Regions from separate parts of the Aeribacillus sp. FSL M8-0254 genome, predicted to be linked through region 1. Evidence: a T-box and tRNA genes for the amino acid it is inferred to sense, from the RefSeq annotation. Region 1 holds a T-box; the other holds one or more tRNA genes.

Region 1 (16,774 bases):
TTCTTGGATGCTCAAAACCAAGTACGCCTGCATGAAGAGCCTGTCCATGAATCGGAAGTGTTTTTTTCGGTCCATATTTTGGATCGCCGGCTAGCGGAAAACCGATATATTTCATATGGACGCGGATTTGATGCGTTCTCCCGGTTTCCAGCCGACATTCAATATATGTATAATCCGAAAATCGTTCCAGCACATGAAAATGGGTGACAGCTTCTTTACTGTTTGTTTTTGTTACCGTCATTTTTTGCCGATCCTTTGGATCCCTGCCGATCGGAGCATCAATTGTGGCATGATCGTGCGGAATTACCCCGTGTACAATCGCCTTATATCTCCTTTCAACCCTCTTTTCCATTAATTGATTTGCTAATGATTCATGAGCGTAATCATTTTTGGCAACCATTAATAAACCTGAAGTATCTTTATCAATACGGTGAACAATTCCCGGACGAAGGACTCCGTTAATTCCGGACAAATCTTTACAATGATATAAAAGGCCGTTCACAAGTGTTCCTGAAGTGTGTCCCGGCGCTGGATGGACGACCATCCCACGCGGTTTATTGACAACGATGACGTCTTCATCCTCATAGTATATATCAAGCTCCATCGGCTCAGGCTTGACATCCAGCTCTTCCGGTTCTGGAACAGATACAGTGATGACATCACCAATTTGGCACTTGTAATTGGCCTTCACCGATTTTTCATTTACTGAAACAACCCCGTCCTTGATCCAATTTTGGACCAACGTTCTTGACCAATTCTCATCTTTATTGGCCAACAATTTATCTATTCGTTCATGTTCCTCTTTTTCCGTCACAACAAAAGTAAATTGCTCCATTTTCTACTCCTTTTGCTTTTTTTCTTCAAAAAACAGAAAATATATGAAAAGTAAAATAACACCGATTGTTAAAGATGAATCGGCAATATTAAAAATTGGAAAATTATAACCAAAAATATATGTATGGATAAAGTCCACCACCTCTTTGCGGAAAAGGCGGTCAATAAAATTCCCAATCGCTCCGCCGAGCATTAAGCTGAGAGCAACCCCCAGCATTGCATTTTGTTTCGCATATTTTTGCATATAATAAATAATCGCTACGACAACAATAATGGTAACCACATAAAAGAACACCATCTGGTTTTGCAATATTCCCCAGGCCGCTCCTTTATTGCGGTGAGACGTTATGTATAAAAATCCGTTGATAATTTCAATGCTTTCGCCAATTTCCATATTTTTTACGATCAGCCATTTTGTCCATTGGTCGAGAGCGATGACAAATAATGTAATCAAATATTTAAGCACACTGCGTTCCTCCACTCACTGGCAAGTTTCCATCAAATTTTAGCACATTTTTTGACAAACAGTAAAGAAGGGGAACAAGCAAAAAAGTGAAGCTTGTTCACTTCACTTCTTAATGATATTCTAGTGTTTTTTTTAAATATGATTTCATATTGAGAAAATCATGAATCGTTCTGGCTGTCGGAATTTGTGCCAATTGTTCGAGCGGCAATTTTTGCAATGTTTCTTCACATATGCCATAAAGTCCATATTCCATTTTTTCCAATGCAAGTTCAACATCGTTGAGCTCATTTTTTACATCCCGGATAAAAATCGGGTCATCCAATTGACTTTTGGCGAGCCGCGCATTAAGTTCGTTCTTCATTAACGTTAATTCGTCTTTGATTTGATCGAGCGGATTCATTATTAAAACCCCCTCGTCTGTTTTGTATTTATATTGTAACCGCCGTACTGCCTCCTATCACATTCAAGTTTTTCCACACACATAAATAGCGGCTTGGAAATGATTCACACTTTAAAAGCTAAAAAGCTGAATTCTTCTTTCAATTTTGAGCAAAGTATTCATTTTTGAAAAAGCATCCGAGAAAACTTTTCCAATTGACTATGACGGATTTCAATGAAAGATCGTTCTTTTAACACACTTCTTTATGAGGAAGCATTGCTAAATGAAAAAACTCCCTGTTTGCACAGGGAGCTGATAAAACTATGCTAAATGGCTGTAGTGATCTTTCACAATGCTTGCACATCTTTTGCACAATGTCGGATGGTCATGATCTGTGCCTATATCTGTTGAAACAACCCAACATCTTTCACAAGTCTCACCATCCGCTTGCTTCACAATTATTTTGATGCTATCAAATGTTTGCGCTTCTTCTGGAGCATCTTTGTAATCACCGGCAATTTCTAACTGGGAAACAATAAACAGCTGTTTTAAGTCCTCTTGTATTGAATTGAACAATTCTTTTATTTCTTCGTTCGGATAAAGGATGAGAGCAGCATTTAACGATTTGCCGATCACTTTTTCATTTCGGGCAATTTCCAAGGCCTTTAATACATCATCTCGAACTGACATAAACTGATCCCATTTCGCTTGAATCTCTTTGCTGCCTTCAATCTCTACAGCTTCCGGCATATCGACAAGCTGTACGCTCTTTTCTTCAACTGATTCAATATGTCCCCATACTTCTTCTGTTGTATGTGGCAAAATCGGTGTCATCAGCTTTACAAGAGCAAGAAGCGCTTCATATAAAACCGTTTGGATAGAGCGTCGATTATGGCTGTCAGCAGCCTCAATATACAGAATGTCTTTTGCAAAATCAAGATAAAATGAGCTTAGCTCAATCGTACAGAAATTGTGAACGTCATGATAGATGGATGCAAAATCATATTCTTCATATGCTTTTCGCACTTTGGCAATTAGTTTATTCAGTTTAATGAGAATATAGCGATCCACTTCTCTTAATTTTTCTACAGAAACACGATGCTGATTTGGATCAAAATCAAACAAATTTCCTAACAAGAAACGGTACGTGTTGCGAATTTTCCGATATACTTCAGATACTTGTTTTAAGATTGCATCAGAGACGCGAACATCCGATTGATAATCAACTGATGCTACCCATAGACGAAGAATATCTGCTCCAAACTGTTCCGTCACTTTGGCAGGAACAACAACATTTCCTAACGATTTGCTCATTTTCCGTCCTTCGCCGTCCAGCGCAAATCCATGGCTTAAAACGCCTTTATATGGAGCTTTTCCGGTGACAGCAACTGCTGTAGACAGCGATGAATTAAACCAGCCGCGATATTGGTCAGAGCCTTCTAAATAAAGATCAGCAGGACGCTGCAAATCTTCCCGTTCAACTAAAACTGCTTGATGAGAAGAGCCCGAATCGAACCAAACGTCCATAATGTCTGTTTCTTTCGTAAAAATGCCGTTCGGGCTTGAAGGGTGTGTAAATCCTTCTGGAAGCAGGTCTTTTGCTTCACGTTCAAACCAAACGTTCGAGCCGTGCTCGCGGAACAGTTTTGCCACATGTTCAATCGTTTCATCTGTTATGATCGGCTCCCCATTTTCACCATAAAACACTGGAATTGGCACGCCCCATGCCCGCTGACGGGAAATACACCAATCGCTTCGATCGCGGATCATGTTATGAATGCGAATTTCTCCCCAATTAGGGATCCATTTCGTTTCTTTAATTGCTTGCAGCAATTCGTCTCGAAAATCTTTAATGGACGCAAACCATTGCGCTGTTGCTCTGAAAATTGTTGGTTTCTTTGTCCGCCAGTCATGTGGATACGAGTGCGTAATAAATGAAAGCTTTAGCAATGCTCCTACTTCTTCTAATTTTTCCGTTATTTTTTTATTTGCGTCATCATAAAACAATCCTTCGAACCCTGGAGCTTCTTCTGTCATGTACCCTCTTTCGTCGACAGGACATAATACGCCTAGGTTATATTTTTGTCCGACGACAAAATCGTCTTCCCCATGGCCTGGCGCTGTATGGACGCATCCTGTACCAGCGTCGGTCGTTACATGTTCGCCAAGGATCACTAATGAATCGCGGTCATAGAACGGGTGTTTCGCAACCACATATTCCAGCTCTTTGCCTTTAAACGATTTCACTACTTCATATTCTGTCCAGTCCAGCTCTTTTGCCACTTCTTCGAGCAGAGCAGATGCGATCACAAACTTGTCAGCTCCAACCTTCACTACAGAATATTCCAAATCAGGATGAACAGCAATTCCTAAGTTTGCAGGGATAGTCCACGGAGTAGTCGTCCAAATGACGATTTTTTCTCCATCTGTTAATACATTTTTCCCGTCCTTTATTTCAAATGCAACATAAATAGAAGGCGAGCGTTTGTCATAATATTCAATTTCCGCCTCTGCCAAGGCAGATTCGCTCGATGGAGACCAATAAACCGGCTTCAAGCCTTTATAAATATATCCCTTTTTTGCCATTTCTCCAAAGACGCGAATTTGCTGAGCTTCATATTCTGGTTTCAAGGTGACATATGGATTTTTCCAGTCGCCTCGAATTCCAAGGCGTTTAAATTGCACGCGCTGGCGCTCAATTTGCTCCCATGCATATTGCTCGCAATGTTTTCGAAATTGCGCGACATCCATCTCTTTTCGATTGATTTTTTGTTTCTTCAAAAGTGCTGTTTCAATTGGCAGACCGTGCGTATCCCATCCTGGAACATACGGTGCGCAATATCCGCTCATGGATTTATAACGGACAATAATGTCTTTTAAAATTTTGTTTAAGGCATGCCCCATATGAATATCCCCGTTTGCGAACGGCGGACCATCATGTAATATGAAAAGAGGCCGTCCTTTCGTGCGCTCCTGCACTTTTTCATAAATATCCATCTCTTCCCATTTTTTCTGGATCTCAGGTTCTTTTTTCGGAAGGTTTCCTCTCATTGGAAAGTCTGTTTTCGGCATTCGTAACGTCTCTTTATAATCCATTCCCATTCCTCCACATAATATTTGTTCACTAAAATAAAAAAACTCCTCATCCCTAAGGGACGAGGAGGAATCTCGCGGTACCACCCTTTTAGATGCGCACAAGTCATGCACATCCACTCATAAACATAACGGACTTGGCCGCCACAGCCTACTAGCATGTTTCAGCTATGGACTCAAGGGTGATGTTCATCCTTTCGCCTTTACCCGGGCTTCCACCGTCCCCGGTTCGCTGTCATAAAGGGCTTGAAAGGACTACTGTCCCTCTCATTGTTTTGTCATATTCCGTTTTATTTTCGTATTATATGAAAACACGAACAAAAAAGTCAAGTTATACTTTCGGTTCTTCCGCTTCTTCTCCTAAGATTGGCTCGACATTGTATTCCATTAAGTGATCCCAATCATCATTTTTTAGCAGATCAAGCTGTGCTTCGATGAGCATTTGAAAACGGGTGCGGAATACTTTTGACTGCTTTTTCATCTCTTCGATTTCCATTGCAATTTTATGCGATTTAGCAAGTGCTTCATTGATGATTCTGTCAGCATTTTTTTCCGCTTCTTTAATGATCAGCTTCGCTTCCTTTTGAGCGTTTCTTTTCACATCTTCCGCAGCTTCCTGCGCAACTAAAATCGATTTATTTAACGTTTCTTCTATATTTGTAAAGTGATTCAGCTTCTCGGTTAATTCCTTCACCTTTAATTCCAATTCTTTCTTTTCGCGGATGACCATTTCATAATCTTTAATCACTTGATCTAAAAACTCATTTACTTCATCTTCATCATAGCCGCGAAAGCCTTTTGTAAATTCCTTGTTATGAATATCCAGCGGGGTTAAAGGCACAAATTCCACCTCCATATGTATGTTTTTCGCAAAACACTAATCCAATTATAAACGATTTTTCGACAGAATGGGCAAAAATCTTTCCATTTGTAATATTATTTTTGTATTCCGATCTTAATGCGCCACTTATCTTTTCTTGTTTTCCCTTCAATTGCCAAAACTTTGCTTCTTCCGAATCCTCGGACAGATAACACATCATCTTCCGCAATTTCAAAATGAGCATCCTCAACAATTTTCCAATTGACTTTGACGAGACTATTTTCAATAAGCGATTTTATTTTTTGCCGAGATTGGTGATAAACATTTGCTAGAACAGCATCGAGCCGAAGCGAAGAAACGGTGATCAAAGAAATATCCATTTCTTCTTCATGAGAAAACACATCTTCGAATGGAATCTGTTTCAAACGAACGGAAATCTTTCCAATTTTATTCCAGTTCAGCTGCAGGAAATTGGCAATTTCTTGCGCAACCATGACTTGCACCGTTTCATCATGAATGATAATGTCGCCGAACTTGCTCCGTTTTAAGCCGAGCGACATAAGCGATCCAAGCACTTCGCGATGTGATAATGTCACGAATTTTTTCGGGAACATGATTTCAAATGCGAACATTGAAAAATCATCTAATGTCGGTTGAATATAGTCAGGGTAAAAAAAAGCCCGCTTTCTTTCAGCATTTTTATAGCCTCCGAAAAATTGCACGTGAACATCCGGATTTTCACCGATCAATGTCTTAATGATTTTCTGTTCCCGCGGATCTAAAAAATCGGTCAATTTTGGCCGATATTGCTCAGTCACAATTTGTTTCCATCCAAAGACTTTGTCAATGAACTCCCTTTCTTCTTTGCGAAAATGTTGATAAACACTCTCCATAAGAGACAACTCCAATTATGATATGAAAAGAGCCGATTGGCATACAAAACAATTCGAATGTCAATCGGCGAATGAATTTTATGAAATCATACTAAAAAGAGCATATAGCCCATAATCTGCAAAATGCAGGGCAATCAATGCAACAATAGGAGATACATCAATCATCCCTAATGGAGGAATGATTCTTCTAAACGGTTCTAAATAAGGCTCACATATAGCCGCTAAAAATTGTCCAATGGACGTTTCCCTTGCATTCGGAAACCAAGACATTAAAATATAAATGATAATCGCATAGGAATAAATATCGAGCAAAAAACTTAATACGTTATATATTGTCCCCATCAATCATTTCTACCACCTTTTATTTTCATCATCTGCCATGAAATCGGATATGGAGCCAGCGACATCTACGTTATCTGGGGTACATAAAAATATGTTTGTTCCAACACGCTGGATGTCTCCGCCAATAGCATAAACAGTGCCGCTTAAAAAATCAACAATTCTTTTTGCCTGATCATGCCCGATCCGCTGCAAATTGACAATGCATGAACGGCGGTTTTTCAGATGATCAGCAATTTCTTGCGCCTCTGAATACGTTCTTGGCTCACATAATATTACTTTAGTGGATTTTTGGGCGCTTTGCAAACTTACAACATTTTGTTTTCCGAAAGCGGCATTTTTTTCAACGCTGCTGTTGTGATTGAACATAATCGGTTCATGTTGGTGTTTCTCTTCCGGAGCTTCCATATCTTCAATCTCATAATCTTCATCATCGAGAGCAAAAAAGCTTTTAAATTTATTCTTTAAGCTCATCTGATTTACCTCCAGTTTCGTTTTATGTACCTACTAGCGAGGAGCCGATGCGAAGATAAGTAGCCCCTTCTTCAACCGCGATTTTGTAGTCGTTGGACATCCCCATTGATAGCTCTGTACATGGTGCATTCGCTATATTTAGTGCTTTCACTTGTTCCTGCAGTTGCTTTAAACTTCGGAAGCATCTTCTGATTTCTTCTTCATCTTCTGTAAATGGAGCCATTGTCATTAATCCGACAACTTCGATATGGCGATACTCCTTCAACTGTTGAATAAAATCAATGCATTGTTCAGGAGCCACGCCATGCTTTGACTGTTCGCCAGATGTATTTACTTGCACAAAGCATTTGATCGTTCGATCTGCTCTTTTTTCAATTTCGTTTGCTAGCGATATTCTATCCAACGAATGAATATAATCGACCTTGTCTATAATATTTTTCACTTTTCGAGTTTGAAGTGTGCCGATGAAATGCCAGACAGCTTTTGACCCAATGCTGTTATATTTCGATAAAAAACCGTCATCCCTGTTTTCGCCTAAGTGTAAAATGCCTGAATTTATCGCCTCTATAGCCCGTTCTACCGTTACATATTTCGTCACTGCAATAATTTGGATATCATCTATTTTTCGATTTGATTTTTTGCATGCTTGTTCGATTTCCTGTTGGATTCGTGCTAAATTTTCTTTCACTGACAAGGCTTAGTATCCCTCCTTCAAACCGATAAATCCCATCATTCGTCCTGTTTTCCCTTGATCTCTTCGATGGGAAAAAAACAAATCTTGATCGCAGCTTGTACAATATGAGGTCAATAGGATTTGATGTTCCGGCACTCCTTTTTTCATTAACAATCTTTTGTTGATTTCTGCAAGATGAATAGAATAAAGGCCGTTCTCAAGCTGTTTATAAAATGTCGTCTCATTGTCAAAAAGAGGTTTGATCGCATCGATCACATCGTCATTGACGACATAACAGCATTCGCCGATTGAAGGACCTATGGCTGCAAATATATTTTGAGCTTGCACACCTTCGTGCAAAACCCAACTGTCGATCATTTCACCTGCTATATTTTTCGCAGTCCCTCTCCAGCCCGCATGTGCGATGCCAATTAGTGAGTCTTTTGGAGAAAAAAAGAAAATCGGAACACAATCAGCAAAAAAAAGGGAAAGTAATATATTTTTTTCCGATGTGTATAGGCCGTCCGTTTGAGTGATGCATTGACGATATGTAAAAACCCCTGATCCTTTATGTTTATTTACTACCTTGACAATTTGTTTGTCATGGACTTGATCGGCACATACCCAGTTTGGTAGATCAAAACGAATTTTGTCCCCAATGATTTTTCGATTTTTGATCACCGTTTCCTTTTCATCATTCACATGAAGACCTAAATTTAATGAAGCAAAACCATTCTTGGAAAATCCTCCTTTTCTCGTCGTAAAACCTGCTGTAATCTGAGAATGAAGCTTCGCCCAAGCAGGTATGGAGAAAAAAGATTCATCTGTTAATTGAAACGGTTCATGTTTCATTGTACCATTCCTCTTCGACAATTCTCTTATTTTTATTTTAACATATCTTTAAGCCAACATTTAACCAAAATTCGTGCGATTCTTATTCTGTTTCAACATTTTTCGAAACTCTTACTAAAATAACATCTTTTCCGATTTTTACGATGTTCCTCCAAGGAATGACAATTTCTTCCCCTTTTCCAAAAAAACCTAAAACCTTCCCTTGACTAGTGATCATGATCGCTTGAATTTTACCAGTTTTTAAGTCGATGTCAACGTCTTCAATGCTTCCTAATTTTTTTCCGTCATGGACATTCACAACATCTTTTATTTGCAAATCGGAAATATGGATCATGCCGGCTTCTCCCCTCAAGTATTTTTACAATCAGTATATGAGTTTTTTTTTGAATGATGATAAAGGGCCACATTCAAAAGAATGTGGCCCAATGATTATTGAATATTTTTGGTCATTTGTTTAATGGCAGCTTTTTCAAGCCGAGAAACTTGAGCTTGGGAAATGCCGATTTCTTCTGCTACCTCCATTTGTGTTTTGCCTTGAAAAAACCTTTTTTTCAATATCAGCTTCTCCCGATCATTCAATCGTCTGATCCCCTCTTTTAGAACAATTTCTTCAATCCACTTGGAATCGCGGTTTCGCTCGTCGCTTAACTGATCCATGACAAAGATCGGATCACCGCCGTCGTTATAAATCGGTTCAAATAATGAAACTGGATCTTGAATGGCGTCTAAAGCAAAAACGATTTCTTCATGCGGCACATTCAGCTCTTTAGCAATTTCTTCTGCCTTCGGCTCACGTGACGTTTCGCTCATGAGTTTTTCACGCACCTGCAAAGCTTTATAGGCAATATCACGCAATGATCTTGAAACACGTATCGGATTGTTGTCTCGCAAATATCGACGAATTTCACCGATGATCATCGGTACAGCATAAGTAGAAAATTTTACGTTTTGACTCAGATCAAAATTATCTATAGATTTCATCAACCCAATACATCCTACTTGAAAAAGATCATCGACAAACTCGCCTCTGTTATTAAATCTTTGGATGACGCTTAAAACAAGTCGCAAATTTCCGTTGACAAGCTTTTCTCTGGCTGATAAATCACCGCTTTGCATTTGTTTAAATAATTCTCGCATTTCTTCATTTTTTAAAACAGGAAGCTTCGAAGTATCAACACCGCAAATTTCAACTTTATTTCTTGTCATTTCGTTTCCCCCTTACAGGAGTTCTTGCTGTCTTAAGTTAAGTATCTCCCTGAAGGGGAAAAATATGCACAAGCTGTTCAGAGTGGACACGCTGTTGATTTTTCGCTATACATGCGACTAGCAAGCAAAAATTACACCATTTTATTAAATTCTTTTCGAAGACGCTTAAGAATTCTTTTTTCCAATCTTGATATGTAAGATTGAGAAATCCCGAGCATGTCAGCCACATCTTTTTGCGTTTTTTCTTCTCCGCCATGCAATCCAAACCTAAGCTCCATTATTTGTTTTTCTCGTTCATTTAATTGCTGCAGCGCCCGCATTAATAGCTTTCGGTCAACATTAGCCTCCAAATCCTTTGTAATAATATCGTCTTCTGTTCCGAGAACATCCGAAAGAAGCAGTTCGTTTCCATCCCAATCAATGTTCAACGGTTCATCAAAAGAAACTTCAGATCTTGTCTTATTATTTCTGCGCAAATACATTAATATTTCATTTTCTATACATCTAGATGCATATGTCGCAAGCTTGATCTTTTTTTCGGGATTAAAGGTGTTGACTGCTTTAATTAGCCCGATCGTCCCAATGCTGATCAAATCTTCAATATTGATGCCGGTGTTTTCAAATTTTCGGGCAATATACACGACAAGGCGCAAATTTCGTTCAATCAAAATCGAACGGGCAGCCTTATCGCCGCTCGGAAGTTTTTTTAACAGTATTTCTTCCTCTTCCTTCGAAAGCGGAGGCGGCAGCGCTTCGCTTCCGCCAATATAATAAATTTCATCTGTTTTGATCCCTAATTTTGTTAAAAACTTGTACCATATATACGTGAGATAAAGCTTAATTTTTTTCATGTTGTTCCCCCTTCTAAACAAATTGGTTTATGAGTATGCTATGAATAAAGGCTAAGAAGCATCTTTTTGTTTACCCGTCTGGATCATTTTTGGATGAATAATGCATTGATAATCGTCTTCGCTTGAAAGCCGCGAATGATTTAGTCCAATAAGCGGGCGGGACAGCATTAATGATTCTTCTTTTGTATGAATCACCACTTCGTCTGCTATTACGGCTAATAATAACTGAAGATCCTGGCCAACAGACCGATACGGAATAATTTTCAGCCTGCCGATCCATTCTTTCTGTTCTATCGCTGTCACAGCCTCCATAGGATTTCGATTAGAAATGACTTGGTGCATACTTTCAGGAAACACGGTCATTAATTTTTCCGCTTCGGCAATCATGACTGGCTTCTTAGTGATGGGATCATACAATTGATTGCCGCTGTCAATCAATCCTTTTACTGTTACTTTTTTCTCCATCATCGTGATCGAAACATCGACAATTTGATCATAGTGGATTTTTTTTGCTTCAACCTGTTCAAGCCGCAAGCGGGAAAAATACCAAATAATCGGAAAGCCGACCACGATAAATAACCAGCTGACAGGATTTCCGAAGCCATTTCCATTTGTTAAAATCATGTTATTTTGAAATGAAAAGCCTACTTGAAAAAAATAATAAGTGCCAAGCATACCTCCCCCAACTGCAAAAGTGACAAAATAGAAAGTCAATAAATTTTCTATAAAGTAGCGAAACTTCTTAAAGCCAAAAGCATAAAGAACCATCACACATGAGAGGATTAGTTTTGATTCCGGACGGCTCGCCAGCTGTGCGAAAGGCGAAAAAAGCAATATCACAATAGCGGAGCCGATGAGCGAAGCAATCATTATTTTTTTCCATACAATGTTTCTCTTTAAGATGATTGCTGTAAGAAAAAGGAGCATGATATCAAAGCAAAAATTCATCAGCCAAATAGCATCCAAATAAATGGTCAACCGCCTCTTCCTCTCCCACCATTCAATTTTCTAGGCTTCTGACTTGCTATTAATAGGTAGTATAAACGCTATTCATTCCAAATTGTGTCAAATAGTGGCGAGTACAGCATACAATTTTTGACGGATTCCTAATGTTTTCGTCGAATGGAAAAATGGTTAAAGAAAAAAAAACGGTACAAGCCTTTTAGAGGAAGAAAGCTAAATTGCTGAAGTTGTAAACACTTTCGTTAAGAGACGATGGGGAAATTACAGGAGATCTTTTCTTAAAAAAGCTGTGTAAATGTTTATACTTTTTCAGAACGAGGAAAAAGCCTGGCTAAAAAGCCAGGTCCTTTCGCGTATATATCTGCAATTTATATTCCACAAAAAATATTAGAACTTACCATATACATGGCATTAAATTTTCAGCAAGGATCCGCATTTTTTTCAAATGGCATGTCGTATTTTTTCATAAAGTTTTGATTCATTCGTTTTGCTATTTTCGGGAACGCGTGCAAATCTGTTTATCTATTTTTACATAATTTTTTGATTCTTTCCGCCGTAATACGATTTTTGAACAAATCATGCCTAATAGGAATCTCTGAATCCTGCAAATATTTATGTTCCAGTCCAATATTTAAACTGTTTTACGCATGCAAATAATAAAAACCTTCCATTTTGCCCGCTTGATGAGCTTTAAGAAAAAAGCATGGATGACGTCTATTGTCACCCATGCTTTTTTTAGCGGCGCTTTCTGTTTCTTAAAAATGTCGGGATGTCAAGCGTATCTTCTGCCTGCTGCAATGCACGGCTCGTAATGTCGTGAGTCGGCTCTTCCTTTTTCACTTCACGCTTAGTTGCAACATTTGGCTTCTTATTAGGAGCAAATGGTCTCGCTTCTTGCTTGCTAGGATTTATTTCAGTTTCTCTAAATCCAGTTGCAATCACTGTTACAACAATTTCATCCTTCAAATCTTCATTAATAACAGATCCAAAGATCATGTTGACATCTTGGTCCGAGGCTGATGCAACAATATCGGCTGCTTCTTGAACCTCATATAGGCTTAAATTTGTTCCGCCGGTAATGTTCATCAATACTCCTTGCGCCCCGTCAATTGAAGTTTCAAGAAGCGGACTTGAGATTGCTTTTTTGGCAGCTTCAGCCGCTCTGTTCTCTCCCGTTGCTACTCCGATTCCCATCAATGCAGAACCTTTGTTCGACATAATCGTTTTCACGTCCGCAAAGTCTAGATTGATGAGTCCCGGCACAGCAATTAAATCAGAAATACCTTGCACTCCTTGACGAAGAACGTTATCCGCTTCACGGAAAGCTTCAAGCATCGGCGTATTTTTATCAACAATTTCAAGAAGTCTGTCATTCGGAATCACAATAAGAGTGTCAACGGCTTCTTTCATGGCTGCAATTCCACCAGCCGCCTGCATAGCGCGTTTTCTTCCTTCAAACGTGAACGGCCTCGTGACAACGCCGACCGTCAGTGCTCCTAAATCTTTGGCAATTTGCGCAATGACAGGTGCTGCACCAGTTCCGGTGCCTCCTCCCATTCCAGCCGTTACAAACACCATGTCTGCACCTTTTACAGCTTCTTCAATTTGTTCCTTGTTTTCTTCAGCAGCTTTTTTTCCGACCTCTGGATTTGCTCCTGCACCAAGGCCCCTTGTCAATTTTGCGCCAATTTGCATTTTTGTTTCTGCTTTTGAAAGGTTTAATGCTTGTGCATCAGTGTTGACAGCAATGAACTCTACACCTTGCACACCATGTTCAATCATCCGGTTGACGGCATTATTTCCGCCGCCTCCTACTCCAATAACTTTAATTGTTGCAAAGCCGTCAATATTCGTATCGAACTCCAACATGCAAAATCCTCCCTAATCCATCAATGCTCTATTGACGAAATTTATTCGAAAAAGTACCCAAAAAATTTCTTCACTCTGCTCATTTTTTCTTCATTTTGACGCTTCGTTTTTTGCTTTAAAGTCACTTCATTCGCTTCACTCGGAACAGTTTGCTTAATCTGTTCCACCTCCACCTTCGATCCAATCCGTCTCCCTTGAATTTTTGCATTTTTGTAGGCAAACTGGATGAGACCGACACCTGTCATGTATTGAGGATTTCTAACACCTATGTAGTCGGGGCTAGCAATCCGAACATTGTGGGCGAGTACAGTTTGAGCAAGTTCAAGCACACCAGGAATGTTTGCACTTCCGCCAGTTAACACGAAACCTCCGGGCAATTCCCTGAAGCCCAGTTTTGCAATTTCTTGAGCTACAAGCAGAAAAATTTCCTCCATTCTAGCCTCAATAATATCAGCTATTTGAAGCTGATTGAATTTTTGCATTTTATCGCTGCCTATAATCGGAACATCAAACACCTCGTCTTCAGATGCATGATCATAAAAGGCATGTCCATGTTTAATTTTAATTTTTTCAGCATTTTCTGTGGAAGTTCTAAGACCAATTGATAAATCGTTGGTAATGTGTTCTCCCCCAACCGGTAGAACGGAAGTTGTTTTTAACTCTCCGTTTTCAAAAACTGCAATGGTAGTGGATCCCCCGCCAATATCGATAAGAGCTACGCCTAAATTTTTTTCGTCTTTGGATAAAGCAACTGAACCACATGCGAGAGGCTGAAGTGCAATATCCGTAATTTCAAGGCCTGCACGTTCAACGCAGCGCAGTAAATTATGTAGAATAGTTTTTGATCCGGTGATGAGCAGCCCTTCCATTTCCAGCCTTACTCCCAACATTCCCCTTGGATCATGTATCCCGTCAAGACCGTCTACAATAAACTGCTTCGGAATGCAATCTATAATTTCCCGATCTGGGGGAATGGATAAAACTTGTGCAGCTTCAATGACACGCCTTACATCTTCATTTTGAATTTCTCGGTTTTCACTTGAAACTGCCACTACTCCTTGACAATCTTGAAGTTTTACATGAGAGCCGCTCACACCGACAACAACTTTATGGAGGGGCATGCCGATCATTCTTTCCGCTTGTTCCACAGCCTTTTTAATAGAATGAACGGTTTCATCTATATCAACAATTGATCCTTTTTTTAAGCCTTTTGATTTCACATTACCAACACCAATAACGTTTAACGATTCATCCATCATTTCGCCAATGATTACTTTTACATTGGATGTACCGATGTCAAGACTGACAAATATTTCATTGCTGTTCAATGCTTTTGGCACCTCCTTATCCAATACTACTATTCTATTACGTCCAATAGAACAATACAATGAAACGAACGTTACATATTTGTTTCAATTTGTATATGTGTAAATTCAACACTTGATCTATTTTCCCTTTTAAAAGTTGGATTTTTTTTTGTGCGTATTTCTGCCGCTGTTCCATTTTGCGATTAAAATTCTGCGAATAACCGCTATATTTTGGAAAAGCCGAACTCCAAAAGCAAACATTGCTACTAAATACAAGTCTACACCAAGATGAACGCCGAGAAAAGCTAAACTTGCAGCTAAAAGTATATTAAAAAAGAATCCGGAAACAAACACAAGCTCATCATAAGAATTTTGCAAGTATGCCCGGAATCCCCCGAACAGAGTATCAAGCGCAGCAAGTATGGCTATTGATAAATAGTTGGAATATTCATCTGGAATTTGAATGTTGCTGTACAGACCTAAGATGATACCTAAAAGAATTCCGATAACCGGGAGCCACATAACTAATTCCCTTCCTTTTCATCTTTAAGAGGTGCCATATTTTGAATGCGGATCGATTTTTCATAAGGCGGTATAATTAGCTGTTTCTGCGGTGCAGATACGGTCAATTTCAAATTATCAATCGCAAAATCGTCTTTCAATGCAGATCCATTTATTTTACTGTAAAGTTTTTCAGCGTCGTTTGATAAAATTTTGATTTCAATCGGGTAAGTGTTCAGACTGTTTCCGTCAATTTTCGTTATTCCGTTAATATCGCGGATAACGGTTGTGTTGACAACTCTGTATCCGTTTATTGAAATTTCTTTTGCTTCATAAGAGTTCACTTCATTGATCAGACGCTTTAAAAGCTCTGGCGAAATCGGCTGAATAGGTTTTCCGAGCAGGTTGCTGTCAAACAAAGGCTCAACTGTGAGAACGACACCCTCACCTTTTACTTCGGTTAAACCCGCTTTCGCCTTCAGCTCTTCTAAAGTATCTTTCAACGCTTTTTCAGGACTTTCGTTTTTTTCCATTTCCCTTTGCATTTGGTCATATTTGCGGATTTCTTCTAACAATTCCACTTGAAGCTTTTGTTCTCTTTTTAAATCTTCACGGAGCTCCCACATATCCCTCGTATCACGCTCGTCCGGTTCTTCTATGGATCGATATTGCACGCCAAGCATAAACCCAAAAATTGTTGTAATGATGGAAAATGTAAAGGCAAATTTCCATTTTGGTTTAATCAATCGTCCATCACCTTTCTTTTTTCTAGAGCTAGGTTAGCTAGGGTTTCCGCTAATCATCCAGTTCATTTGACAAATAGGGCCCCATTTTAATTTCTTTTTTCTTTTCCACCTTTACAACAATATTTTCATAGGCAAGCTGATCCAAAACGCCTCCTGCAATGTTTAGCGCCTGCGTCAATACCTCAGCATCTCCGATGGCAGAAATAACAAATGGAGCGGGAAATTGGTTTCCATCTACCGTTACGACGGGGCCGTTACAGATGATATAAGAATGATGGAATATTCTTTGTCCGTTGATCGCTACAGCGGTCGCACCTGAAATGAGCAATTCATTCACAACTTTAAAGATGTGGCTTTCATGAACAATATAATTGTTCACATTTTCCCCTTCTGGAACATAAGAAGAGTCTTCGAGCGTCACTTCAATCCCTTCGCCGACAACCCCTACCTCTCCTACAAACATCCTCAATTTTTCAACATCTTCAACTAAGTTATAATAAAGCTCTTT
Region 2 (16,774 bases), 300 kb from region 1:
TGCCCATCATTTTTTGGACAACCGTTTGATCAATGTACTTCATGTTAATATTCCTCCCTGAATCGGCGCGAGATAAATTGAGCTAATAAATTCATCAGCATTGTAAAGACAAAAAGCGTGGCACCAACAGCATAAATGCTGTAATAGATTGTTGTTCCGTATCCCGCATCGCCCGTGCTCACTTGAACAATATAAGCCGTCATCGTTTGAATAGATTCAGTTGGATCAAACGTTAATTTTGGAGTAGCTCCTCCAGCTAACGTGACAATCATTGTTTCGCCAATCGCACGGGAAATCCCTAGTACGAACGAGGCAACGACTCCCGATGTGGCAGCAGGAAGCACTACTTTTAAAGCCACCTCAAATTTTGTCGCACCTAAAGCAAGTGCGCCTTCTCGAATGGAATTCGGGACAGAGCTCATCGCATCTTCTGAAAGGGATGCAATCATCGGAATAATCATAATTCCAACAACAATGCCCGGGCTTAATGCGTTGAAAAAGCCAATATCAGGGATTATCTTTTGCAAGAGAGGAGTAACAAACGTCAGAGCAAAAAAACCGTATACAATAGTTGGAATTCCTGCTAAAACTTCTAAAATCGGTTTGATAATCCTTCTTGTCCGATCTGACGCATACTCACTCAAAAAAATAGCAGATGCAAGACCGACTGGAAGTGCAACAATCATGGCTATAACCGTTACTAACAGCGTGCCAGAAACGAGAGCCATGATTCCATATGAGGCATCATCTTTTAAAAACGGATACCATTCTTTTTCAGTGATAAATTCAAAAAAAGAAACCCGCGAAAAAAATATTATTGTTTCTGTAGCAAGAGTAACAATAATTCCGATTGTTGTTAAGATGGAAATAGCTGCTGCAACAAATAAAGCGGCTGGGACCAATTTTTCTATAAAATCGTGCATCGATTTTTTTGATTTTTTCTCTTTGATCAATTCCCGAACCGATTTTCCTGCAGATAAAGCCATCATGAAAACCCCTTTCATGCCCATAGGAAGATGAGAAGCAAGGATGCTTCTCATCCAACCAGTCTATTTATTTTTATTTTAAACCTTCAAGCGTTTTTAACTGCTCATCATATTGCTCTTGCGGAAGTTTAACATAGCCAACTTCCTCTGATAATTCCCCTGCGTTTTCTAAAGCATATTTCACGTATTCATACACTTGCGGCTTCTCTTTTAATGATTTGTTGTTTACATAAATGAACAGTGGACGGGAAAGCGGTTCATAAGTTCCTTTTTCTATTGTTTCATTTGTCGGCTCGACTGCTTCCCCTTTAGAGTTTACAATCGGTACAACTTTCAACTGGTCTTTATTTTCTAAATAGTATGCATAGCCGAAATAACCTATTGCATTTTTATCGTTAGCGACTCCTTTTACAAGTACGTTATCGTCTTCGGACAATGTCGCATCTTTTACGATCGGTTCGCCGCCTAAAACAACTTCATCAAAATAATCATACGTACCGGAATCTGTACCAGGCGAGAAATATTTAATTTGTTCATCCGGCCACTCAGGGTTAATGTCAGACCATTTTTTCGGCTCGCCTTTCCAAATTTTTGCTAAATCTTCAATCGTAAGTTTGTCAACCCAGTCATTTTCTTTGTTTACAACGACGGATAAGCCGTCAAAAGCAATTTTGAATTCTGTATATTCAATTCCATTTTCTTCAGCAACTTTTTTCTCTTCGTCTTTAATTGGGCGAGATGCGTTAGAAATATCAGTTTCACCAGCTGTAAATTTTTCAAAGCCTCCGCCTGTTCCTGAAATTCCAATTGGAGCTTTTACATCAGGATGTTCTGCAGAAAATTCTTCAGAAACAGCTTCCATTATCGGACCAACAGTTGATGATCCATCAATAGCGATTTCACCTTCTAATTTTTGCTCGCTTGATCCGCTTTCTGAAGATGATTGCTGTCCGGAGTTTGAACTATTTGTGTTTGCATCATCCGAATTACCGCAGGCTGCTGTAAAAGCTAATACAGAACTGATCATAATGGATGACGCCAAAAATTTAAAATTTTTCATTCGGTTACTTCCCCCTATTATTTCGTGATCTCATCTTACGTATATAAGATTAACTTTCAAGTATTAAACAAGTTTTAATAGAATGTAAAGCTTTTGTAAAGCTTGTTTTTTGTGTGTATAAAAAACAGATGATGCTGCGTAAACGGCATTCCTCATTTATTTTATCCCTTCTCTCCATCCGCTAGATTTGGCCTGTGTATGCGCTTTTCTTGTTTTAACAGGCGGTTGCTTTCTTTCAGCCTAATTTGTTTAACAAACAGATATATGAACGCATGGCCTGAACCTATTAAGAGCAATAAAAAAGGAATGGTTTTTGTTTCATTTGTCAAAGCAACTGTAAAAATAAAAAAGAGGATCGATAGGATTCTTCCTGCATTTAAAAAAATTTCTCGAACAACAATATATTCGATCCTTGCTTGCGCAATATTCCACCCTTTTCCAATCACATCATACGTGATCGAAGAGTACGGAACAAGCAAAATTGGATAGGCAATTCCGATTGCAATAGCATATATTAACAATCTTTCATAGGAAATTTGAAATAAAATGAGAAACAAGGAAAAGTATAGCATAAGCCCGCCGGCTAGAATAGCTTTTTTCCTCATTTTTTTCGTAATCCACCGAGAAGCCACAATATAAGTGAAAAAGGCTACGAAAGAATTTAGAAAACTAAATGTACCTAAAGCCATCTCACTTTTGGTCACGATGTATACAAACACATTAATGAAAAATGTAAATGTTCCTTCACGCAATCCTTGAAACACATGAGCGTTTGTAATTAATCGCCAATTTTTATTTCTTTTTCTTTCTTGAATGATTTTCAATAAAATGTAATCTCCATGAGCTTTTCTAGACGTAAAAAAGAAGCTCAACATGACAGCAACAGTAAATAACATTAACGAAACTGCAAAAATCACTTTATACCCAATAGTATTTGTAAGTCTTGAAATAATCAGACCGGCTAACATCGGTCCAATCATCCCTGAAAGGGAAGTTAATATCCCAAGAAAGCCATTAAAAAAGTCCCGTGTTTCCGGTTCAGTAATTTCAAATGTCAACACATTAAAGGCCAGCCAATAAAAACCGTAGCCGATGCCAATGATTGCACCTAACAAATACATGTAGTTGACAGCTTGATCTTTTAAAACTAAAACGGTTAGAAAAAATGCGGCTAAAAACGACACTCCTAGGCGAAGTACAACGACTCGATCAATTTTTTTGGATACTTTCCCAGCAATAATGAAAGCAAGCGGCTGAAAAATGACAATAAATAAATTGTATAATCCTAAATCAATCAATTCCCCTGACTGTTTCCATAAATAAACATTTACGAACGTATTCGAAAGTGCAATGCTTAATGAATAAAAACCGCCGATCATCAACAGCAGCATGAAATCATGGTCTGTTTTTCTTGATCCAATCCATTTTTTGACATTTATCATATAAAACTCCCCTTTACTTGCTACTACTATTTTTCCTAGCTAAAGGGGAGTTATGTATAAAGAAAGGTGTTTTCGTTACCTTTCAGTGATTAAACTCGAGAAAAGTCATAGAAACTGCTGAAACTCTAATGAATGTCAGCTTCATTCAATAAATTTTTTAAAAATACATAAAAAAGGCTGAGATTCGAATATCTCAGCCTCTTGTAACAGTTTATTTTGCAGCGCTGTAGCGTTTTGCTACTTCGTCCCAATTCACAACATTCCAAAACGCTGCAATATATTCAGGACGACGGTTTTGGTATTTTAAGTAATAAGCATGCTCCCAAACATCAAGGCCTAAAATTGGAGTTTTCCCTTCCATAAGAGGATTGTCTTGGTTTGGAGTGCTTGTAATTTCAAGCTCGCCGTTGTTTACAACCAACCATGCCCAGCCGGAGCCAAAACGACCAGCAGCAGCTTTAGCAAATTCTTCTTTAAAAGCTTCAAAACTTCCAAATTTTTTGTTAATTGCTTCTGCTAATTCTCCAGTTGGCTCGCCGCCTCCATTCGGTGAGAGGATGGTCCAGAACAAGCTGTGATTTGCATGCCCTCCACCATTATTTCGAACAGCTGTACGAACAGATTCAGGAACAGCGTCTAAATTAGAGATTAAGTCTTCTACACTTTTAGATAAAAGTTCAGTTTGACCTTCCAAAGCAGCGTTCAAGTTCGTCACATATGTGTTATGATGTTTTGTGTGGTGAATCGTCATTGTTTCTTTGTCAATATGAGGTTCCAATGCATCATAGTCGTATGGCAATTTAGGTAATTCATAAGCCATAATGAATCTCCTCCTTAATGATTAATATGTACTAAATGCTTTCTGCCTTGAAGCTTTCATATTCAGATTACCAAACTTATTAAAATGATGCAATTAATGTGCAATTAAAAAAACGGTTACATTATTCGACTAATTTTATGGACCCTGCAGGATTCGAACCTGCGACCGGACGGTTATGAGCCGTCTGCTCTAACCAGCTGAGCTAAGGGTCCTTTTTCAAACACATAAGTAAATTATCACTAAATAGCTATTGAAGTCAATGGCTAATTTAGAATATTGTATAAAGAAAATGAATGATCATCAATAGCTGAATCAGCCCTTTTGCTACTGTGCTCGCCAACAACCCCAATAAAGAACCGACTCCAACCTTTACAGCCTCGCTAAATGTTTTGCGGTGTACGAGAAGCTCTGCCGCAACAGCCCCTAAAAAAGGTCCTAAAATAATGCCAACAAACGGGATGATAAATGGCCCGGCAATTAAACCAATCGTACTTCCCCATCCGGCTGCTTTACTTCCACCAAACCGTTTAACTCCTACCATATTTGCCAAATAATCCGATAGGAATAAAAGAATGATGAACATACTTTCAACAACCCAAAATGAAATGGTTAACTGGCTGAAGCTAAAACTAATTCCATAGATAAAAAAGGCTGCTACAATCAATAACGCTGACGGTAAAATGGGGAAAAGCAGCCCGACAAAAGATAAGATAAAAAGAGCAATGATCAAAATCCAAATGATTACATCCATTTGCTTATCCTCCTATAAATTGTAAATCAATGAACAATTTAATCCACTTGAAACGATTATTGACGGTATCCTAAAACAGCTTCCGCAATATTCACCGAGTGGTCGCCAATTCGTTCTAAGTTGCTGATAATATCTACATATACTATTCCGCCTTGTCCGGTACAAATCCCTTCATTAATGCGGATAATATGTTTTTTGCGTAAAGTGCGTTCCATTCTATCGATTTTTTCTTCAGATTTCAATACTTTTTTTGCTAATACAACATCGTTATCATCTAAAGCGTCGATCGCATCCTTCACATTTTGCAAGGTAATTTCAAACATTTCCAATAAATCTTCCAATGCTTGCTCAGTAATGGTGACTTTATTATTATTTTTATAATCAATAAGCTCCACTATATTTTCAAAATGGTCGCCGATTCGTTCAATATCTCGAACAGTATCCATTAAAATGGAATGTCGGCGTGAATCATTTTGCGACATATCTTTTCCAGAAATCAATACGAGATAATCTGTTATTTTCCTATCTAAATTATTGATCGCCTCTTCAAGCTGCATCGCCATTTGTGCGTGCTTCTGCTGATTTGTCATCAAAAATTGTCTTGTTTCCTCTAGCCCTAATGATGCATATTGACCCATCCGAAGCAGTTCTTCCTTCGCTTGCCCTAAAGCAATGGTTGGTGACTGTTCAATAAAAATTGGATCCAAATGCTTCGCTTTATACTCTATCGCTAAATCTTCACCAGGTATAACTTTTGTGACAAGCAGTGCAAATGCACCGATGAACGGCGCTTGAACGATCGTATTGACAACATTAAATATTCCATGAGCAAAGGCAATGGTCATTTCAGGATTTAAATACAAATGAGCTTGCAATGATTCGATAAAATATTTGAAAATTGGTAAAATAATTAGAAAAATTGCCGTTCCGATTAAATTAAACATTACATGCGTCAAAGCAGCCCGTTTGGCAGCAATCGATGCTCCAATTGATGCCAAAACTGCTGTGATGGTTGTTCCGATATTATCACCGAATAATAAAGGCAGCGCAGCGTTGAGATCAATTAACCCTTGTGAAAACATCATTTGCAAAATCCCAATCGTCGCACTTGAACTTTGAACGATGATTGTAAAAACGGTTCCAATTACAACGCCAAGCAGCGGATTTGCACTTATGCTGACAGTCAAGTCATGAAAAATTTCTAATGATCTTAACGGCTTCATGCCGTCTCCCATCAATTCAAGCCCAAAAAACAAAGCGCCAAATCCAAAGATCACCTGCCCGATGCTGTTTATTTTTTTGTTTTTAGAAAAAAATAAAAGAACAGAACCTATAAATAAAATTGGCAAGGCATAAGCTTCGATATCGAATCCGATAATAAATGCCGTAACAGTCGTTCCGATATTTGCTCCCATGATCACGCCTATTGCTTGCTTTAAGCTCATGAAGCCGGCAGAAACGAGACCAACCGTTAAAACAGTTGTACCGCTGCTCGATTGAATTAACATTGTCACAAACATTCCAGCAAAAATACCCATAATAGGGTTTGTCGTAAACTTATCCAAAATATCTCGTAATTTATCTCCGGAGAATTTTTGCATACCTTCTCCCATACTTTTAATCGCAAATAAAAAAATTCCAATCCCGCCAAGAAATTCAAATAATATTTTTTGAACATCTACATCCACTCGTTTCACCTCCTTATTTTTCCAAATGTATTAACAGTTGAATCATTTTTGAAAAAGAAACGTTTATATTTCCCATTACCAAATTCCTTCAAATCCAATTTTTTTATTTTGCAATCGGTGCAGGCTCCTGCAGCTTCTATCAATAATAATGGATGAAGTCGATATGCCCCGCAAATAAAATTAATTTTTAACATGTTCCTCCCACACATGTTACTTTTATATTTTAAATTTAACAAAAAAATTTTACATTTTGTTCACAATTGTTATTCTTATTGCCGAATCGCCTATATAACTTATTTTCATTATTTTTGTTTCATTGGTACAATCAAATAGAAATGTTATAAAAGGAAGTGTTTCGTTCAATGAATTTATTTGTCCTCCTTTTTAAAAGCATATACTCTCCAAAAACAATCGCTCTTACTAGATTTCAAAAAATCGGCAAACCCATTCTTTATGGATTTTTATTGGCCTTTCTTGCCGCCCTGCCCAATTGCATATATTTAAACTTAGCTATTGTAAATGCTATAAACGGGCTTGACCAAACGATAAATGAAAAAATCCCTGAATTCACCATTCATAACGGAACTTTAAAATCCGAGGAAAATGCGGTTGTGGAAGCAAAGCATGGTCAATATACAATTATTTTTGACCCAAAAGGAACTTTCACAAGGGATGACTTGAAATGGCAGGAAAACGTCATCGGCATCTTATCGAATGAATTTGTTTTCGTTTCCAATGGCACAATGCAGCAGCTCGAGTATAACTTTTTTCAGGAAACAGAGATAACAAAAGAGGATTTGCAATCTGCCATCAAACAGCTGTCTGAAGTTGCTCCGATTATCATTCCCGTGATATCTGTCACACTATTTGCGATGTCAGCCACTTCTAAATTTGTGGAAATTACGTTTTTAGCTATTGTCGGGCTGTTGTTTAAAAAGAGGATGGGAAAAAGATTAAATTTTAAACAGCTTTGGACTATTTCAGCCTACAGTGTCACGCTTGCAACCGTGTTTTTTGCCATTATGAACTTTTTTCTCATCGATATATCCTTTGCTCTTTATATAAACTGGTTTGTACATATAACTGTTTTATATCTTGTATTAAAAGAAATCCCGAGCCCGAAACAACCAATAAAAGCTGCATAAAAAACCCCTTAAGGCAGAATTTCCAACTCTGCCTTAAGGGGTTATTAACACTATGATTTAAACTGAAATTTGTTTGTAGTGGACTTTAGAGATTCGGACAGTTCCATTAAAGTTAGTCCAATAGCATGGGTTTCGCGAATTTGTTCCATCTGTACTTTTGCGACAGATTGCATTTGCTCTGCACTGGCGAACGTTTCTTGAGAGACTGATAAAAAATTTTCAGCAGATTGCTCCATTTTAGGGAGCCAATCATCTAAAGTATGTAAGCTGTGTCTTGTTTCAGACAATATTTCATTCACTTTTCCAATCTCATCTACTAGTTGATCAAATGAAAGCCGCGATTTATCTGCAACTTCTAAATGGTTTTGCACAAGCTCCAAAATTAGCTTAAACTGCCGATAAGCGCTCTGAGAAATATCATCCATCATTTTTACAGACTGTGCTATGTCTTCCGTCGCTTTGGATGACTGTTCAGCCAATTTTCGGACTTCCTCAGCAACGATGGCAAATCCTTTGCCTTCTTCTCCAGCTCTTGCTGCTTCAATTGTTGCATTTAATGACAATAGCTTTGTTTTCTCAGATATTGCATATATCATTTCCACAACCTTTTCAATCGCCGTCGAATGATCTCGAACACTTTGGATCGTTTTAGACATAGTTTTGCACTCTTTTTCAAAGCGATTTAACGATTCGATCATCTGTCTCATATTTTGTTCTCCCGTGTTGGCTGATCGGTTCATGCCTTGTGCGCTTGAGAAAAGGCGCTCTATTCTCTCCAGCACAGTTTGAACTGTATTTTTCATGGAATGAAATACTTTTGCGCTTTCTTCAGAGCTTGAAGCTGTTTGCTGCGCACCGTTTTTTACCATTTCAATCGCTTCAACAAGATTTGTATGTAATGTTAATACGTCATCAGAAGAGTGTTTAAGCTTCCGGCCTGTCGAAAACAAATTTTCTGTCGTGGTATTAATCCTTTGAATCATCATCCCCAAATAGCCTGCCAATTGCTTAAAGCTTTTGATGAGCGAAAGGATTTCTGGAAGATTTGTATTTATGTTTAAATCAAGCTGAATATCTCCTTCACGCATTTTCCTCATTTTTTCCCTCAAAATCGTCAACGGTTTTGTCATACTTCTGACAGCTAAAAACAAAATTCCCATCATAAAAAGGACGCTGATTATTCCAATCCAGATTGTACTGTAAGCTAGTTCATGCACAGGCTTTATAAAACTTTCTGTCGGAACGGCAAGCAAAAAAATTCCTTTCAATTCCTGCATTTCTTTAAAAGCCAACGTATAATCTTGTCCATTGAAAGATTTATGAATAATTCCGCTATTTTTTTTCGTTATTTCCTTTACAATTTCAGCTGGGATTTGAGTTTTTGTTTTAACGCTAACTGAAAATGGTGTGGCCTTTTCATTTCGAACGAAAAAAAAGTCAGCATTTAAACCGTCCTGAATCAGCTGGGAGGATTGCCTTTGAACGACTTCTTTATCAAATCTTTCGAAAAAATCATCAGAGCTATTTACATAAGCATACAGAAGATTGCTGGCAGCAATCTCTGTCATATATACTTCCCTTTTTAATCGATCCTCTATCAAATTAAAAGTTGTTTCACTTGCTTTTTGGTAAGCAGTATAACCGACAACAGTTATCGAACTAATAAGAAGTATGAGCGCAAACAAAATCAATCTTACAGATAGAGGTATTCGCTCTCCTATCGACATGTTCTTTCTCTTATTTTTCACTATTATGATTTCCCCCTTTATAAGCTTAACAGCATTATGACAAAAGATTATTAAGGGAATTTAAAGTTTTTTTATTTTTATTGTAAATTCCTCCACATTTTGCTACATACTATTTTCCAATTATTTTTAAATACGTATAGGAGTAAACATTGAACGAGCGACAACATAAAAAATAAAAGCTTAAACAACAACTGTTCATTGCCAATCCACAAGCTAAAAACAACCGGTCCGAGCGCAACCCCTAAAAAGCGCGCCATCCCGTATAAGCTAACTACAATCCCTCTTTCTGCATCATCAACACTTGATATGATCAACGAATTAATAACCGGCAGCACAAAACCTAAGCCGCCAAATGAAATAGTGATAAAAAACAAAAATAGCGAAAACTGTTGAAAAATCAAAAAACTGAAAAATGATAAAAACGTCATGAACATCCCTACCAATAAAAAAAGAAAACGGTTTTTTTCATAGTCTAATCGCTTTCCTGTCCAATAAGACGATATAGATAATGCGCCTAACGGAAAAGAGTATACAAATCCTTTAAAGAATCCATCGATATGATATAACTCTTCAATTAAATAGGCTAAATAATACAGTAGCCCAAAAAGCAAAAACATACTTGTACCGCCATACAGGTAAAGAGATAACAATCGCGCTTTTTGCACCTTTAACACATCAGCTATTCTTTGCACATATTCGTGAAGCGATATTTTTTCCTCGCCTGATGGAGAAGTCTTTATAAAAAAAAGAATGAAAAAAAGCAAGAGAGTTCCAATAATAGGGAAAAGAATGAATGGAAAATACCATGCTACAAGGGCTAACAAAGCCCCTAAAATGGGAGCGGCTACTTTTGCAGTTCCGTTGAACACTTCTAAAACGGCAAGAGCTCGATCCCGTTTTTCGCCCGTAAACATGTCTCCTGCTAATGACATGGCTAGAGACGATATTCCTCCTGTGCCAAGCCCTTGCACCAAACGTCCAGCTAACAATGTCCAAAAAGCAATAGATTTGTTGACAAAACCGCTGAAAAAACAGATAGCCCCCCCTATGATCAGCAATAAAAGCGACCATAAAATAAATGTTTTTCGGTCGTAACGGTCGGAAAGGAAACCTACGATTGGGATGATGATCGCTGCAGGTATATTAAATATGCTTAAAATAAAGCTCGTCTGTGCAGCTGTAATTTCAAGCGCTTGTCCAAATTCCGGCAATATCGGGATCAGCATCGAATTTCCTAGCACCATCATAAACGGAAGCATCCCTAATAACATAATGATGATATGCTCTCTCATATTTATCTCCCTTCGTTTACTCGAATTTCGAATTGATGCATGAATTCATTGTTGACAGCATGGAATGCGCTAAACCGAAGAATATCTTGGACGTTTTCAAAATGCTCTTCGATCGTAAAGCAGCTTCTACCCTTTAGGTTTAACTGAGCTTCCCTCTCGCATTAATTCAGGCACTGGCTTCAGCTTGAACATATTTTCGGAAAGAATAGCTGGAAAGGATCTGAATTCATAAATTTGAGCCCGCATTGCCTGAAAGCTTTAATCTGTATAAATTTTCCATTTGAGAAGGAAGAAAGATCGAAAAAAGCATCGAACTCGCTTTGCAACAGCTTCAGCAGCTTGTCTCAAGCGAGAAAAGAGATGTTGATTTCTCCCCAGGTCCTCCGAACTTGCTAACTTTTCACTTGTGTATGCCAGCAAAGACATAATTGGTATGTTTGTACATAAAAAAACATATATGTTAATAAAGAACAAAACGGGGGAACATAGAGATGAAACGTTTATTTTCCGCTTTACTAGTTATCTTTTTCAGTTTTGTTATTTATTATGATTTAAAAAACGGTACATTACCTGTATCTTCCATACAAAATGAACAACATGCTGAAGAACAATTTATGGAGGTAAAAGTGAAGGAAGGAGATACGGTTCTTTCCATTGTTGAAAAAATACACGATAAGCCTGTTCCAGCAAGCATTGAAGAGATTATTAAAGATTTTGGGGAATTAAATTCAAATGAAGATGTGTACAGTATACAAGCAGGAAAAACATACAAATTCCCCTTATATAACAATTAGTTAAAGTTTTTAATTCTTGTCATTGCTTGGCTATGATTGGTACAATATCATAGGATGGCAAATGTTCCATCAAACGTATTTATATTTAAGGAGCGATAAACGTGAGCGAAATCACACATCGTACGAAAACACGTCCAGTCAAAGTAGGCAACATTCAAATTGGCGGAAATAATGAAGTAGTCATTCAAAGCATGACCACAACGAAAACGCATGATGTTGAAGCCACAGTAAAAGAAATTCACAGACTGGAAGAAGCAGGTTGTCAAATCGTTCGTGTTGCTTGTCCTGATGAACGGGCTGCAAATGCAATTCCAGAAATCAAAAAACGCATTAACATTCCTCTAGTTGTCGATATACATTTTGATTACCGGCTCGCTTTAAAAGCGATTGAAGGCGGAGCAGATAAAATACGGATTAACCCGGGGAACATCGGGCGAAGGGAAAAAGTAGAAGCCGTTGTGAAGGCTGCGAAAGAAAGAAACATTCCAATCAGAATTGGAGTAAACGCCGGTTCACTTGAAAAAAGGATTTTAGAAAAGTACGGCTATCCTACTGCTGACGGAATGGTTGAAAGTGCATTGCATCACATAAAAATTTTAGAGGATCTTGATTTTCACGATATTATCGTTTCTTTAAAAGCGTCTGATGTACGGCTTTCAATCGAAGCATATGAAAAAGCTGCAAAGGCGTTTGATTATCCTCTCCATTTAGGGATTACCGAATCTGGCACTTTGTTTGCGGGGACAATCAAAAGCGCTGCCGGCCTTGGAGCCATTTTAAGCAAAGGCATCGGCAATACTTTGCGTATATCATTAAGCGCTGATCCCGTCGAAGAGGTGAAGGTTGCCCGAGAATTGCTGAAATCATTCGGCCTGGCTGCCAATGCAGCAACACTTATTTCATGCCCTACATGCGGAAGAATTGAAATAGATCTCATTAAAATCGCGAATGAAGTCGAAGAATATATTTCAAAAATTCGTGCGCCAATCAAAGTAGCTGTTTTAGGATGCGCAGTAAACGGTCCAGGCGAAGCGAGAGAAGCCGATATTGGAATTGCTGGTGCACGAGGCGAAGGTTTGCTTTTTAGAAAAGGAAAAATTGTTCGGAAAGTTCCGGAAGAAACAATGGTCGAAGAATTAAAAAAAGAAGTGGATTTAATCGCTGAAGAATATTTCAAAAAACAAGAAAAGGAAAAAGTTTAAAGCTTGGAGCGGATGCCCCAAGCTTTTTGTTTTTGTTAAAAAAACGGTAATACGAAAATTCCAAGCAGCAAGGAAACGATACCTATTCCGATCGCCCATGCTCCCAGATTTTCCGCACCGCGCCGACGGGCGATAAACCCAATAATGATACCCGATGCTCCTAATAAAACGGGCAAAACAAATAAAGAAATAATCGATAGTGCCAGCGCCAGCCATCCTAAATTGCGGCCGCCAGCTTCATCGGCGTCATTATTATAATTATATGTTTCATTTGTATTTCTAGATTCAACTGCTCCAGCTTCTGCTGCGGTTTCTTCTAGATAATCTCGGTTTTCATTATTCCGGTTTTCAAAATTTCGGTTTTCCTGAATGGCATTTATTTCAGTTGATTTGCCGGCATGTGGGAAATTTTTGTTTGCCATTGCCATATCCCTCGCTTTCAAAAGATAGGAGCATTTATAGTATAAGCAAATCAATTCCCATTATTATGGAAATGTTTTCAAATAGGCTCTAATGTTGGATCAGAGAACGGGAAGCAATATGTTGATCCTTTATTTTTTTACTATTTGTGAAATTTTATTCTTTTTTTAAGCAATGACAAAACTCGAGTTCATCCCTTCTTATCACGAATTCCCATAAAAAAACAAACCTTGTGATCAAATTTCACAAGGTTTGTTCATGGCAATTCGGGCATAACCCATAAATTTCAAATTTATGTCCATTAATTTTATATCCGTCCAAATACTCCTCTATCGTATTCATTGGGCATGATTCGATCTCTTTCGTTTTTCCGCATTCCATGCAAATAAAATGGTGGTGATGATGTCCTAAGTCACAATGAAAGCGAAAGTGCTTTTCACCTGAAAGCTCTGTCGTTTCCAATATACCCAACTCTGCAAACAATGATAAATTCCGGTAAATCGTATCAAAACTTAAACCGGGATAGCGCTTATTCATTTTTTCCAAAACATCTTTAGCTGTCAAATATTTATCAGAATCGGCAATTAGTTGAAGCATTTCTTTCCTTTTGGATGTATATTTATATCCCTTTTCTTTTAAATATTGTAAAGCTTGTTCGACATTCATATTTTGCCCCTCCTAGCTTTTGACAAAATAATGGAAAAAATCAAAGCCAATACCTCTAAAATGACAATTGTTCCTCCCGGAGCAATATCTAAATAATAAGATAATACTAAACCGATTAAAACGGAAGCTTCTCCTATTATAACGGAAAGAAAAATTGTCTTTTTAAAACCGGTTGCTATTCTAATACTTGCAGCAACAGGAAGGGTCATAAGCGAGGAAACTAACAAAATTCCAACAACTCTCATGGAAACGCTTATCACTAGGGCAACTGTTAAAATAAACAAAAGATGCAAGCCTTTTGCCGGCAGCCCTAAAGCAGATGCATATTCTTCATCAAACGACAGTAAAAACAATTCTTTATAAAACAATACGATCAATAAAATAACCAATGCTGCAACACCAGTAATAATATATAAATCCGTCCTGGAAACCGCACTAACACTTCCAAATAAGTAATTAAAAAGATCTGTATTAAACCCATCTGCTAAAGAGATAAATACAACGCTAAAACCGATCCCAGCCGACATAATTATCGGAATGGCCAATTCCGCATAAAATTTATAAAAAGCTCGCAGCTTTTCAATCACAAGTGAGCCTAAAACAGAAAAACCCATTCCGACATAAATTGGATTCAATGAAGAAAAGAAGGATATTTTTGAAGATAAAAAAAGACCGCCCGCAATTCCAGCCAAGGTCACATGACTCAGTGCATCTGCAATTAGTGATAATCGTCTGACCACCACAAAAACACCTAAAAGAGGTGCGATAAAACCGATTAAAATACCTGAAAGAAATGCATTTTGCAAAAACTCAAATTGTAAAATACTGCTAAACATCTTCATTTCCTCCATCTACTCATGATCATGCGTTATTAACTGAACTGGATGCCCGTACAATGAGGTCAATTCCGTTTCTTTCAGGCGTTCAAATTCGTCTTTATTTCCATGGAAATAAAGTTGTTTGTTCAAGCAAGCAACATGCGTAACTTTATCTGTAATAGCTCCAATATCATGGGTAACAAGTATTAGTGTGATTTCCAATTCTTTATTCAAATGATGCAAAAGCTGATAAAAATGATTGACTGTCTGACTATCTACACCTACAGTTGGTTCATCTAAAATCAATAATTTAGGTTCACTGACAAGTGCGCGAGCAATAAATACCCTTTGCTGCTGTCCTCCTGAAAGCTCACCAATATTTTGGTGAACTGCCTTTTCCATTCCAACTGCCCGGATCGCTTCCATTACCTTTTCCCGATCAGCTTTTTTCATTTTTTTAAACAAACCGAGTTTGGGAGTCAAGCCGCTCGCTACTACTTCAAAAACAGTAGCTGGGAACGAAGAGTTAAAGCTGTTTGCCTTTTGAGAAACGTAGCCAATTTTATGCCAATCGTTAAATTGATGAATATCTTCACCAAATAAATGAATCGTCCCTTTCTGAGGCTTTAAAAGCCCGAGCAGACATTTCAATAATGTCGATTTTCCGGAGCCGTTCGGCCCAACTAAACCTAAAAATGCTCCTTTTTCAATGGAAATATTGATATTTTCGAGCACATATTTTCTCTCATATTGAAAAAAAAGGTTCTTTACTTCTACTATTTTTTCCCCCATGCTTCTCACCTATTTAATTAGGAATCATTACGATTTATTTTTATCATTAAATTATACAGGAGAAGAGCACATTTGTAAAGAAAAATGTGTTCTCCCTCTACTTCAATGTGTTGATTAATGGATGGCAGATTTAAATTTTCCGCCTTTCGTTTCTTGTGTATTCATAATGGTAATAAACGCGTTCGGGTCAATCTCATGTACAATCGATTTTAATTTTGCCACTTCAAGCCTTGTAACAACTGCATAAATGACGTCTTTTTCCGTATCCGTGTATCCGCCTTTTCCCTTTAATTTTGTCGTTCCGCGTCCTAAGCGTGACAATATAGCATCAGACACTTCATCGTAATGATCAGATATAATGATGGCGGCCTTTGTTTCATCAAGACCTTGAACAACCGCATCAATTGTTTTAAAGGCAATATAATATGTAAAGATGGAATACATGGCTTGCTCTATCCCGAAGACAAACGCTGCGCTTCCAAAAATGAAAATATTCAAAAACATCACGATTTCGCCAACGGAAAAGGGAATTTTTTTCGTTAAAAGAATTCCTAAAATTTCTGTCCCGTCCAGAGATCCTCCGTGTCGGATGACAAGTCCCACTCCTGCACCGAGCAAAAAACCACCAAATACAGTGGCTAGTAAAGGCTCTGTAGTAAAGGCTTCAAAATCATGGGCCAGCCTTTCCGCAATGGCTAAACAAATGATGCCAAATATGGACGAAAACATAAATGTCTTCCCAATCTGCTTATAACCGGAATACATAAAAGGAAGGTTTAACACAATAACTAATGTAGCGAAATTGATGATTTTAATATGATTCGAAAATATGTGGTCTAAAATAAGCGAAATGCCGATGATGCCGCCATCAATCATATGATTGGGGACTAAAAACAGCTCGATGCTTACGGCTGCCAGAACAGCTCCGATCATAATCATTAACAATCGATAAATGATGTGTCTTAAGCTTTCTTTTTTATGATGTTTTTTACTCATCTTCTCCTCCTAGTTTTTTTAATCATATTGTATTATAAAAATTTTGCTGAGACGATATTTATGTCATTTTCTCCACCCATTTTTTTTAAAAAAAGGCAACTATCTCCCCCTCTGTTCATACGAATAAGAGGGGAGGCGAGATCTTTGATTTTAT

Evidence for each region. The T-box of region 1 lies ahead of ileS (isoleucine--tRNA ligase). A T-box ahead of a tRNA ligase gene usually reads a tRNA of that ligase, here a tRNA-Ile.
Region 2: it has a tRNA-Ile gene. The T-box ahead of ileS (isoleucine--tRNA ligase) is inferred to sense a tRNA for this amino acid. The anticodon was not compared.

Annotation. Positions count from the first base shown of each region.
Region 1 covers NZ_JBBOZY010000001.1:2,314,419-2,331,192, forward strand. Annotated here, with positions in the region: gene NSQ44_RS11140 (RluA family pseudouridine synthase) at 1-835, opposite strand, end outside; gene lspA (signal peptidase II) at 839-1,300, opposite strand; gene NSQ44_RS11150 (molecular chaperone DnaK) at 1,410-1,700, opposite strand; gene ileS (isoleucine--tRNA ligase) at 2,001-4,775, opposite strand; T-box leader at 4,828-5,052, opposite strand; gene NSQ44_RS11160 (DivIVA domain-containing protein) at 5,104-5,613, opposite strand; gene NSQ44_RS11165 (YlmH family RNA-binding protein) at 5,709-6,485, opposite strand; gene NSQ44_RS11170 (YggT family protein) at 6,564-6,827, opposite strand; gene NSQ44_RS11175 (cell division protein SepF) at 6,837-7,298, opposite strand; gene NSQ44_RS11180 (YggS family pyridoxal phosphate-dependent enzyme) at 7,321-7,992, opposite strand; gene pgeF (peptidoglycan editing factor PgeF) at 7,996-8,823, opposite strand; gene NSQ44_RS11190 (YlmC/YmxH family sporulation protein) at 8,906-9,157, opposite strand; gene sigG (RNA polymerase sporulation sigma factor SigG) at 9,253-10,029, opposite strand; gene sigE (RNA polymerase sporulation sigma factor SigE) at 10,161-10,880, opposite strand; gene spoIIGA (sigma-E processing peptidase SpoIIGA) at 10,932-11,858, opposite strand; gene ftsZ (cell division protein FtsZ) at 12,579-13,712, opposite strand; gene ftsA (cell division protein FtsA) at 13,754-15,040, opposite strand; gene NSQ44_RS11220 (small basic family protein) at 15,170-15,541, opposite strand; gene NSQ44_RS11225 (DUF881 domain-containing protein) at 15,544-16,266, opposite strand; gene NSQ44_RS11230 (DUF881 domain-containing protein) at 16,316-16,774, opposite strand, start outside.
Region 2 covers NZ_JBBOZY010000001.1:2,612,456-2,629,229, forward strand. Annotated here, with positions in the region: gene pstA (phosphate ABC transporter permease PstA) at 1-43, opposite strand, end outside; gene pstC (phosphate ABC transporter permease subunit PstC) at 45-986, opposite strand; gene NSQ44_RS12700 (PstS family phosphate ABC transporter substrate-binding protein) at 1,060-2,046, opposite strand; gene NSQ44_RS12705 (MFS transporter) at 2,208-3,488, opposite strand; gene sodA (superoxide dismutase SodA) at 3,700-4,308, opposite strand; tRNA gene NSQ44_RS12715 (tRNA-Ile) at 4,447-4,520, opposite strand; gene NSQ44_RS12720 (DUF456 domain-containing protein) at 4,577-5,059, opposite strand; gene NSQ44_RS12725 (Na/Pi cotransporter family protein) at 5,116-6,747, opposite strand; gene NSQ44_RS12730 (DUF1189 domain-containing protein) at 7,110-7,892, shown strand; gene NSQ44_RS12735 (methyl-accepting chemotaxis protein) at 7,943-9,640, opposite strand; gene NSQ44_RS12740 (MFS transporter) at 9,718-10,932, opposite strand; gene NSQ44_RS12745 (hypothetical protein) at 11,424-11,726, shown strand; gene ispG (flavodoxin-dependent (E)-4-hydroxy-3-methylbut-2-enyl-diphosphate synthase) at 11,822-12,928, shown strand; gene NSQ44_RS12755 (hypothetical protein) at 12,964-13,350, opposite strand; gene NSQ44_RS12760 (Fur family transcriptional regulator) at 13,592-14,014, opposite strand; gene NSQ44_RS12765 (metal ABC transporter permease) at 14,011-14,850, opposite strand; gene NSQ44_RS12770 (metal ABC transporter ATP-binding protein) at 14,866-15,624, opposite strand; gene NSQ44_RS12775 (YitT family protein) at 15,739-16,620, opposite strand; gene NSQ44_RS12780 (DUF2624 domain-containing protein) at 16,765-16,774, shown strand, end outside.